2 regions of the Serratia sp. JSRIV002 genome follow, and region 2 is predicted to be linked to the other one. Evidence: predicted binding sites of a transcription regulator. Region 2 holds the regulator's gene; the other holds the start of a gene.
The links. Region 2 encodes PurR, which represses purine synthesis genes. Its sites were predicted from a motif close to CANGCAAACGTTTGCNTG; they were not measured.

Region 1: the regulator PurR is predicted to act here: its motif matches at 3,019-3,036, upstream of carA (glutamine-hydrolyzing carbamoyl-phosphate synthase small subunit).

The regions. Positions count from the first base shown of each region.
Region 1 is NZ_CP074143.1:874,857-880,336, forward strand. It holds gene lspA (signal peptidase II) at 1-190, shown strand, start outside; gene fkpB (FKBP-type peptidyl-prolyl cis-trans isomerase) at 192-662, shown strand; gene ispH (4-hydroxy-3-methylbut-2-enyl diphosphate reductase) at 643-1,596, shown strand; gene dapB (4-hydroxy-tetrahydrodipicolinate reductase) at 1,969-2,790, shown strand; gene carA (glutamine-hydrolyzing carbamoyl-phosphate synthase small subunit) at 3,260-4,408, shown strand; gene carB (carbamoyl-phosphate synthase large subunit) at 4,427-5,480, shown strand, end outside.
Region 2 is NZ_CP074143.1:2,836,857-2,842,336, reverse strand. It holds gene KGP26_RS13415 (Grx4 family monothiol glutaredoxin) at 85-432, opposite strand; gene KGP26_RS13410 (C40 family peptidase) at 843-1,658, shown strand; gene sodB (superoxide dismutase [Fe]) at 1,873-2,451, shown strand; gene KGP26_RS13400 (YnhF family membrane protein) at 2,516-2,605, opposite strand; gene purR (HTH-type transcriptional repressor PurR) at 2,930-3,955, shown strand; gene punR (DNA-binding transcriptional activator PunR) at 3,988-4,908, opposite strand; gene punC (purine nucleoside transporter PunC) at 5,034-5,480, shown strand, end outside.

The sequences.
Region 1 (5,480 bases), 2.0 Mb from region 2:
CGGTGCGCTCGGCAACCTGTTTGATCGTCTGTGGCATGGCTTTGTGGTCGATTTCATCGACTTTTATATCGGCAACTGGCATTACCCGACCTTCAATCTGGCGGACAGCTTTATCTGCGTCGGTGCCGCCATGATCGTGCTGGAAGGGTTCTTGCCAGCGAAGAAAAGCGTCAACAGCGAAGGTAAGTGATATGACGGCTCAGGTTAACGGCAACAGCGCAGTGCTGGTGCATTTCACGCTGAAACTGGCAGATGGAACGACCGCGGAATCCACCCAGGGCAACGGCAAACCAGCGCTGTTCCGCCTGGGCGATGGCAGCCTGTCTGCTCCGTTGGAACAGCAGTTGATCGGTTTGCGGGTAGGGGACAAATGTGCGTTTACCCTGCAACCGGAAGCCGCGTTCGGTGCGGAGAACCCGGATCTCATCCAGTTCTTCTCACGCCGCGACTTCAACGAAACCGGCGTGCCGGATGTCGGTACCATCATGCTGTTTACCGCCATCGACGGCAGTGAAATGCCTGGCGTGGTGCGCGAAGTGGCGGAAGATTCGATCACCGTTGATTTCAACCATCCGTTGGCGGGGCATCCGGTGACCTTCGATATCGAAGTGCTGGAGATCGACCCGCAGCAGGAGGAAGCGCATGCAAATATTGCTGGCTAACCCGCGTGGCTTCTGCGCCGGGGTTGATCGTGCGATCAGCATCGTAGAACGTGCGCTGGAGATTTATGGCGCGCCGATTTACGTCCGTCACGAAGTGGTACATAACCGCTACGTGGTCGAAAGCCTGCGTGAGCGCGGTGCGGTATTTATCGAAGAGATCGCGGAAGTGCCGGATGGCTCGATCCTGATCTTCTCCGCCCACGGTGTGTCACAGGCAGTTCGGGCCGAGGCCAAAGCCCGCGATCTGACCATGCTGTTTGATGCTACCTGTCCGTTGGTGACCAAGGTGCATATGGAAGTGGCTCGGGCCAGCCGTAAGGGCACCGAAGCAATCCTGATTGGCCACGCCGGGCATCCGGAAGTGGAAGGCACCATGGGCCAGTACAGCAACCCTGAGGGGGGCATGTACCTGGTTGAGTCGCCGGAAGATGTCTGGCAATTGCAGGTGAAGAACGAACATAACCTGTGCTTTATGACCCAGACCACGTTATCGGTGGACGATACTTCTGACGTGATCGATGCGTTGCGTAAGCGCTTCCCGGATATTATCGGGCCGCGTAAGGACGATATCTGCTATGCCACCACCAACCGTCAGGAAGCGGTGCGCAGCTTGGCAGGTGATGCCGACGTGGTGCTGGTAGTGGGGTCGAAGAACTCGTCCAACTCCAACCGCTTGGCGGAACTTGCCCAGCGTGTGGGTAAACCAGCCTATCTGATCGACTCGGCGGCGGACATTCAGGAATCCTGGTTGAAAGACGCCAGCAACATTGGCGTCACCGCCGGAGCCTCTGCGCCGGACGTGCTGGTTCAGGACGTCATCAGTCGCTTGAAAGCCTTGGGCGGCAAGGATGTGCATGAGCTTAGCGGCCGTGAAGAGAACATCGTGTTTGAAGTGCCGAAAGAACTGCGCATGGATATCAAGCAGATCGACTGATCGTTGCCAATATCATTAAGTAACGGGAAGCCTTGGCTTCCCGTTTTGCGTTTTAACTAGCTGAAGTTAATGGCTCCCACCGGCATCAGGTTTCAGGTGTCGCAGTATTGAGCTCGCCCATTAGCGTGCAGAATGAGCAAAAATCGACTTTATCGCCATTCATCGCAATGCATAAATAGTGCATGATTATGTAGCACCTGACGGTTGACACTTATCGGGTAATTGTTAATCAATTGACAGCGTTACTGATAACATACCGGGCATATCATAATTTTCTAATCCGTAAGCAAATCCTCTGGTAGTGACAGGGTGGGGAAGTTACCCTGAACCCATAGCCGAGGAGTGGCTTTTGACCATAAAAGAGAGCGAAGTATGACTGATTCACACATCCGCATCGCGATTGCGGGTTCCGGTGGCCGCATGGGGCGCCAATTGATACAGGCCGTGCAGCAGGCACAGGGCGTGGTATTGGGTGCAGCACTGGAGCGCCCGGGTTCTAGCCTGGTTGGTACAGATGCCGGCGAACTGGCTGGTGTTGGCGCAGTAGGTGTCACCGTCAGCGATAACCTGGAAAAGGTCGTCAATGATTTCGATATCCTGATCGATTTCACACGCCCGGAAGGCACTCTGGCCCATCTGGCGTTTTGCGTGGCCCACGGCAAAGCCATGGTGATCGGTACCACCGGCTTTGATGATGCGGGTAAAGCGGCTATTCAGGCCGCTGCGCAGCAGATTGGTATCGTGTTTGCCGCCAACTTCAGCGTGGGTGTCAACGTGGTGCTCAAGCTGTTGGAAAAAGCGGCCAAGGTGATGGGCGATTATACCGATATCGAAATTGTGGAAGCTCATCACCGCCACAAGGTAGATGCTCCTTCAGGAACGGCGTTAGCCATGGGCGAGGCGATTGCCGGTGCTTTGGGACGCGATCTGAAAGAGTGTGCGGTTTACGAGCGTGTGGGTTATACCGGCGAGCGCGATCCAAAGAGCATCGGCTTTGCCACCATTCGTGCCGGGGATATAGTGGGTGAACATACCGCCATGTTTGCCGATATTGGCGAGCGAGTAGAGATCACCCATAAAGCCTCAAGCCGGATGACGTTTGCCAATGGCGCGGTCCGTGCCGCATCCTGGATCTCAAACCAGCATAATGGGCTGTTTGATATGCGAGACGTGCTCGGTTTAGACCAGTTATAATTTATTGAACACCATCGTGATGTGGTTGTGTTGATCATAATGATATGATAATCGGACAATAATTTTATTGTCCTTTTTTTTAACATTGAAAATGAGGCTTACGATTAATTTTAATGCTGTAATCTGTTTTTGTTGGCGTTATCCAGTCTTAATCCTGTTTTTTCCGTCGTCTTTATTGCTCCCCACACCGATTTTAGCTGTTTTAAGCTATTTTTTCTGTCACTGTGTCTCGCAACCGTTTACTCGGCCTAGTTTGCTGATGTTTTTGTGCCTGTGACCCCATTAAAACCCTGAGGTCAGCAAAAATAATGGAAAAAATGGCGCTTTATCTAGACAAGCGGGACGCTCATCATTAAAATGCGCCCAATTTGCCAAAAATTGGCCTTGAGGGCGGTTTTTGCATTGATTTAGGGCGTGAAATCTGAATTAATATGCAAATATTGTGATTGATTATTCCTCGGAGGGTGTTTTGATTAAGTCAGCGCTATTGGTTCTGGAAGACGGAACCCAATTCCACGGTCGGGCCATCGGGGCAGAAGGTACGGCAGTGGGGGAAGTGGTCTTCAATACCTCGATGACCGGTTATCAAGAAATCCTCACTGATCCTTCCTACTCCCGCCAGATCGTTACTCTTACTTATCCTCATATCGGCAATGTCGGCACCAATGATTCCGACGCAGAATCCTCCGCTGTTCATGCTCAAGGCCTTGTCATCCGCGACCTGCCACTGATTGCCAGCAACTACCGCAACGAAATGGGCCTGGCCGATTACCTCAAGCGTCACAATATCGTGGCGATTGCCGATATCGATACCCGCAAGCTGACCCGCCTGCTGCGTGAGAAAGGCGCACAGAACGGCTGTATCATCGCGGGCGACCTCACCGATGCCGAACTGGCGCTGCAGAAAGCCAAAGCTTTCCCTGGCCTGAAAGGCATGGACCTGGCGAAAGAGGTCACCACCAAAGAGGCTTACGCCTGGCAACAGGGGAGCTGGACGCTGGAAGGCGATTTGCCGGAGGCCAAACCTGCGGGCGAACTGCCTTACCATGTGGTGGCCTACGATTACGGCGCCAAGCGTAACATCCTGCGTATGCTGGTGGATCGCGGCTGCCGCCTCACCGTGGTGCCAGCGCAAACCCCTGCGGAAGTGGTGCTGAAAATGGCTCCGGACGGCATCTTCCTGTCCAACGGCCCTGGTGACCCAGAGCCTTGCGATTACGCCATCAGCGCCATCAAACGCTTCCTGGAAACCGATATCCCGGTATTTGGTATCTGCCTGGGCCACCAACTGTTGGCGTTGGCCAGCGGTGCCAAAACCATGAAGATGAAGCTTGGCCACCACGGCGGTAACCACCCGGTGAAGGATCTGGATAACAACACCGTGATGATCACCGCGCAGAACCATGGCTTTGCCGTTGATGAAAATAATCTGCCGAGCACGTTGCGGGTCACGCATAAATCCCTGTTCGACCACACGGTGCAGGGCATCCATCGTACCGATAAAGCCGCGTTCAGCTTCCAGGGGCACCCAGAAGCCAGCCCAGGCCCGCACGATGCCGCGCCGCTGTTCGATCACTTTATCGAACTGATTGAGACTTACCGTACCAACGCCAAATAATCAGGAGCCAGAAAAGCCATGCCAAAACGTACAGATATAAAAAGCATCCTGATCCTCGGCGCTGGCCCGATCGTTATCGGCCAGGCGTGTGAATTTGACTACTCTGGTGCTCAGGCGTGTAAGGCGCTGCGTGAAGAAGGTTACCGCGTCGTGCTGGTTAACTCGAACCCGGCCACCATCATGACCGACCCGGAAATGGCCGACGCCACTTACATCGAGCCTATCCACTGGGAAGTGGTGCGTAAAATCATCGAGAAAGAGCGCCCGGATGCGGTGCTGCCAACCATGGGTGGGCAAACCGCACTGAACTGTGCGTTGGAGCTGGAACGTCAGGGCGTACTGGCCGAGTTCGGCGTCACCATGATCGGCGCTACCGCCGATGCCATCGACAAAGCCGAAGACCGCCGCCGTTTCGATATCGCCATGAAGAAAATTGGCCTGGACACGGCGCGTTCCGGCATCGCCCATAATATGGAAGAAGCGTTGGCGGTGGCCGCCGATGTGGGCTTCCCTTGCATTATCCGCCCGTCATTCACCATGGGCGGCACCGGTGGCGGGATCGCCTATAACCGTGAAGAATTCGAAGAAATCTGCGAACGTGGTCTGGATCTGTCCCCGACCAAAGAGCTGCTGATTGATGAATCGCTGATCGGCTGGAAAGAGTATGAGATGGAGGTGGTGCGCGATAAGAATGACAACTGCATCATCGTCTGCTCGATCGAAAACATCGATGCGATGGGGATCCATACCGGTGACTCCATCACGGTGGCTCCAGCGCAAACGCTGACCGACAAAGAATACCAAATCATGCGTAACGCCTCGATGGCGGTACTGCGTGAGATCGGCGTGGAAACCGGCGGCTCCAACGTGCAGTTCTCGGTGAACCCGAAAACCGGCCGCCTGATCGTGATTGAAATGAACCCACGCGTATCCCGTTCATCGGCGCTGGCCTCGAAAGCCACCGGCTTCCCGATTGCCAAGATCGCCGCCAAGCTGGCGGTGGGTTACACCCTCGATGAGCTGATGAATGACATCACCGGTGGCCGTACGCCAGCCTCCTTTGAACCTTCCA
Region 2 (5,480 bases):
CTTGCTGGCAAACTGACAGACATAAAAAATCGGGCGGCACTGTTAAAGGTGCCGCCCGATTTTATTGGGTAAAACCCTGCGCCATTAAGGCTGCTGGTCTTCCTGATCTTTATACTTTTCGGCCGTTTCTTTGATCAACGGCTGCAGTTCACCACGCTGGTACATCTCGATGATGATATCGCAGCCGCCAACCAGTTCACCATCGACCCACAGCTGCGGGAAGGTTGGCCAGTTGGCGTACTTTGGCAGCTCAGCGCGGATGTCCGGGTTTTGCAGAATATCAACATAGGCAAAACGTTCGCCACAGGCTGAAAGCGCCTGCACGGCCTGAGCAGAGAAACCGCAGCTTGGCAATTTCGGTGAGCCTTTCATATACAGCAGGATCGGGTTGGCAGAAATTTGCTGCTGAATTTTTTCAATCGTCGTCATTATTGCTTCCTCAAGCCACATCATGGCTACAACATGCATCACACTAGCTATTGTAGCGGCAGGACCGGTGCCAAGAAAACGCCATCTTTTGCAGGGACATTCTCTGATTGCCTTAGCAAAAGCGGCGGACACACCGAACCGGTTAAAACATAGCCCCAGAATAACATTTTTAATCGGGACGTTTCACTATTATCTTTGCCCTGCGCAATGCCGGCGAGCAATAAGCCAACCACATGATCTCTGTCGCTTTTTTAGGCGCCAGGCGTTTGATTTTGCAACAATAAAAATGCCATTAACGTTTTCTCACAATATGGATTAGTATTTATGAGATCCACGCTGTTTTATAGGGTGAATTTCGGGAATACTGTGACTCATTCGATTTCTGTTTCGGAGCCAAGGTTGGTAACGTCGATATGCGGTTAATTATTACACTTTTTGTGCTGCTATTTACGCAGCTCTTCTTCAATTTGGCGCACGCTGCGCCACAGGCACGTGTTTCTGCCGAGCAGCGCAAGAGTCACGTTAATGAAGCCCGGCCAGACGACCGCAAGAAAAAGAAAGCGGAGAAAGCCAATAAAAAAGTGAAGGCAGCCACCCCTCCGAAAACGCTAAAAACCAAACCAGCAACGATAAAGACCGCAAAAAAAACCACCAGCGTTAAAACCAAAAGCCAGGCAACCAAAACGGCCAAGCTAAAAGTAACTCCGCCTAAAAAAGGCTATAAAAAAGGTTATGGTCGCCATCGTGAAGAAGGCAAAGCTACGGCAAAATTGGCTGGCCGCGAAAAGCCGTTGAAACTTTCCGCCGCTCACAAAAAACGTTATCAGCACGCCAAGCAGACCGCCATGGCCAAGCTGATGGGGCAAATGGGTAAGCCCTACCGCTGGGGTGGGTCTTCACCTGGTACAGGCTTCGACTGCAGCGGGCTGATTTATTACGCGTACAAAGACGTGGTGAAAATTAAAATGCCGCGTACCGCCAACGAAATGTACCACCTGCGTGATGCAGCGCCGATCAAGCGTAATGAGCTTGAGAAAGGCGATCTGGTGTTCTTCCGCATCAACAACCGTGGCACCGCCGATCACGTTGGCGTCTATCTTGGTAACGGTAAGTTCATCCAGTCACCGCGTACCGGTGAAGAAATTCGCATCAGTCAGTTAGATAACGACTATTGGCAAAACCATTACATTGGTGCCCGCCGCGTAGTGACCCCTACCACCATCCGTTAACCTTTCACGGCTGAGCTAACTGCTCGGCCGTGCTCTCTATCACCCGCTGCAACTTTAAACAATCAGTCACTTGGCACACTTTGGATGTTCTTTTCGCTCGGAAAGTTGTTAAGATTAATAACCATAACAAAAGTGGTGCAATTGCGTTTTTCCGCCCTCGGCCCCTTAGGCCTGCAGCGTCGGAGAGGCGTATTGTCTATAAAAGGAGAAAGCAATGTCGTTTGAATTACCTGCATTACCATACGAGAAAAACGCTCTCGAACCGCACATTTCCGCAGAAACGCTGGAATACCACTATGGCAAGCACCATAACACCTACGTGGTTAACCTGAACAATCTGGTGAAAGGTAGCGAGTTCGAAGGCAAATCCCTGGTCGAGATCGTCAAGACCTCCACCGGCGGCGTGTTCAACAACGCCGCTCAGGTCTGGAACCACACCTTCTATTGGCACTGCTTATCACCGCAAGGTGGTGGCGAGCCAACGGGCGCAGTGGCAGAGGCCATCAATAAGTCATTCGGCTCCTTCGCCGCCTTTAAAGAGCAGTTCACCGATGCCGCCGTGAAAAACTTCGGCGCGGGCTGGACCTGGCTGGTGAAAAAAGCGGACGGTAGTCTGGCGATCGTCAGCACTTCAAATGCGGCAACCCCGCTGACCGGCGCAGACGTTCCGCTATTGACCGTTGACGTGTGGGAGCATGCTTACTATATCGACTACCGCAATGCGCGGCCAAAGTACCTGGAAAACTTCTGGGCGTTGGTGAACTGGGCGTTCGTGGCAGAAAACCTGGCTTAACGGCGGGTAACTAGCTAATAATAAGGCGCGGCATCAAGCTGCGCCTTTGTTTTTCTGCTGCGGATCAGTTCAATGCGGCAATAAAACTGAAAGCAATAATCATTGCCAAAGCACCCACGGTGGTGAGTAATGACATCTTCAAATTGGTATCCATATACAACTCCCTCTCAGATTGGCTTTTCCAGAGCATAAGCCACACAGTTTATACGTCAAATCATTTTCCCACAGTTCGTGATTAAAATCTTGTTATGATTTCCCCGCTGATAATTACCGATTAGCTCTTCCACTTTTCTTCAATATGCGACAAAATCCGCAGTTCACAACTGCGTACCGATAAACTGCCCCTCCCTGTTCAAGCGATTTACGACTTCAGCACTAAAAACTCAGTTTTCGCTTATCTGGGGAAGGATCTACGCAGGCAAACGATTAACATCATACTTACATGCTGTAACATGTGGGTTTAGGAGTCATTTTTTACATGGCAACGATTAAAGATGTGGCCAAACGCGCTGGCGTTTCTACCACTACCGTTTCGCACGTTATCAATAAAACGCGTTTCGTCGCCGAAGATACCAAAACGGCCGTTTGGGCCGCCATCAAAGAGCTTCACTATTCACCTAGCGCCGTGGCCCGCAGCCTCAAGGTCAACCACACCAAATCGATCGGTTTGCTCGCCACCTCGAGCGAGGCCCCCTATTTTGCCGAAGTGATCGAAGCGGTGGAAAACAGCTGCTACAGCAAAGGCTATACCCTGATCTTGTGTAACTCGCACAATAATCTGGATAAACAGCAAGCCTATTTGGCAATGCTGGCGCAAAAACGCGTCGATGGCTTGCTGGTGATGTGCTCAGAATATCCAGATCAGCTACTGGGCATGCTGGAAGATTACCGTAACATTCCCATGGTGGTGATGGATTGGGGTACCGCGCGCGGAGACTTCACCGATACCATTATCGACAATGCCTTCGAGGGCGGCTACCTGGCAGGCCGCTACCTGATCGAACGTGGCCACCGTGACATCGGTGCCATTCCTGGTCAACTGGCGCGTAATACCGGTGGAGGTCGCCACCAGGGCTTTCTGAAAGCCATGAAGGAAGCCAACATCGAAGTGCGCGAAGAATGGATCGTGCAGGGGGATTTCGAGCCTGAATCTGGCTACAAAGCCATGCATCAGATCCTGTCGCAAAAGCATCGTCCAACCGCCGTTTTCTGTGGCGGCGATATTATGGCCATGGGGGCGATCTGCGCCGCCGATGAGCTGGGGTTGCGTGTACCGCAGGATATCTCGGTGATTGGCTACGACAACGTGCGTAATGCCCGCTACTTCACCCCGGCGCTGACCACCATTCACCAGCCGAAAGAGCGCCTGGGCGAGATGGCCTTTACCATGCTGTTGGATCGCATTATCAGCAAGCGTGAAGAATCGCAGGTGATTGAAGTGCATCCAAAACTCATCGAGCGCCGCTCAGTTGCCGATGGTCCTTTTGTCGATTACCGCCGTTAACTCCTGTTGGGGCGCTGCAATACTGCGCCCGATTAAGCACCCGACTCCTCTTCACTGAGCCATTCCTGATTGAGCGTTTCGCTGTCGCCCAGATAGTCCAACAGCCAGGCCATGGCCGGAGACTGGGCGTTTTGCTGCCAGGTCAAGCAGCAGGCGCTAGGCGGGAAAGGCTCATGCAGTGGTAATACCACCAGTTCGCCACTTTGTACCAACGGCAATACCCGATGCGCGGGTACCATGCCCACACACAGCCCGGCACGCAAACAATCTACCGCCGAAACCCAGTCCGGCACGGTCAACCGCCGCTGGTTGTCCAACGACCAGGTCACACGCTTGGGTAAATTGCGCGAAGTATCTTCCAACAGCAACGAGGGATAAGGTCGTAGCTGATCGTCTCGCAGCTTTCCTTGCAAGGCGGCCAGCGGATGTTTAGCATGGACTACGCAGAGCCAATTCATAAAGCCCATATCGCGAAAGGCAAAACCGCCGCCTACCGGTACCGCCCGTGTTGCACCAATAGCCATCTCAGCGCGGCCATCGACCAGCGCATCCCACACGCCGTTGAAGACTTCCGGCTGTACCATCAGTTCCACGTCGGGGAAATGGCGATAAAAATCCAGCACCAGCTGGCGGCTGCGCTGGGGTTTGACGATCAGATCGACCGCAATCCGCAGTTGCCCGCGCCAACCGTTGGCCACCTGCTGACACTGCCGTCGGGTATCGAGCATTTTTTTGATAACAACTCGCGCCTCCTTAATAAACAGCGCCCCCGCTGGCGTGAGTTCCACATCGCGGTGACGGCGTTCAAACAAAGGCACTGCCAGCCATTGCTCCAGTTGACGCACCGTATAGCTCACAGCAGAAGGAACGCGGTGCAACTCCTGTGCCGCCGCGCTGAAACTGCCGGTCCGCGCTACCGCATCTACCACATCGAGTGAATATTCAGACCACATATGTTTGCCTTCAAATTTTTTAACAGCACCTTGCAAATATTACCGTTTCACAAGCAGAGATCCAGCCGTATACACTTGCCGGCGCTTCAAAACCTGCGACAACATAATTTTAACGAGAAATAGCAATGCGAAATTTTGGATTTATGTTCTACCTGGCCGGCCTGAGTATGTTGGGCTATCTGGCTACCGATATGTACCTGCCTGCCTTTGGCGCAATGCAGCAGGATCTGCAAATCTCCGCTGGGGCGATCAGCGCCAGCCTGAGTATCTTCCTGGCAGGCTTTGCCTTTGCCCAGTTGCTGTGGGGGCCGCTGTCCGACCGTATTGGCCGTAAGCCCGTGTTATTGATTGGCCTGGCGCTGTTCGCAATCGGCTGTCTCGGTATGCTTTGGGTCGAGAACGTGGCACAACTGTGGTCACTGCGCTTCATTCAAGCCATTGGCGTCTGTTCCGCCGCCGTCACCTGGCAGGCGATCGTGGTCGATCGCTACCGCGATGGCAAAGCCAACCGCGTTTTCGCCTCCATTATGCCGCTGGTCGCCCTCTCTCCGGCGCTGGCCCCACTGCTGGGT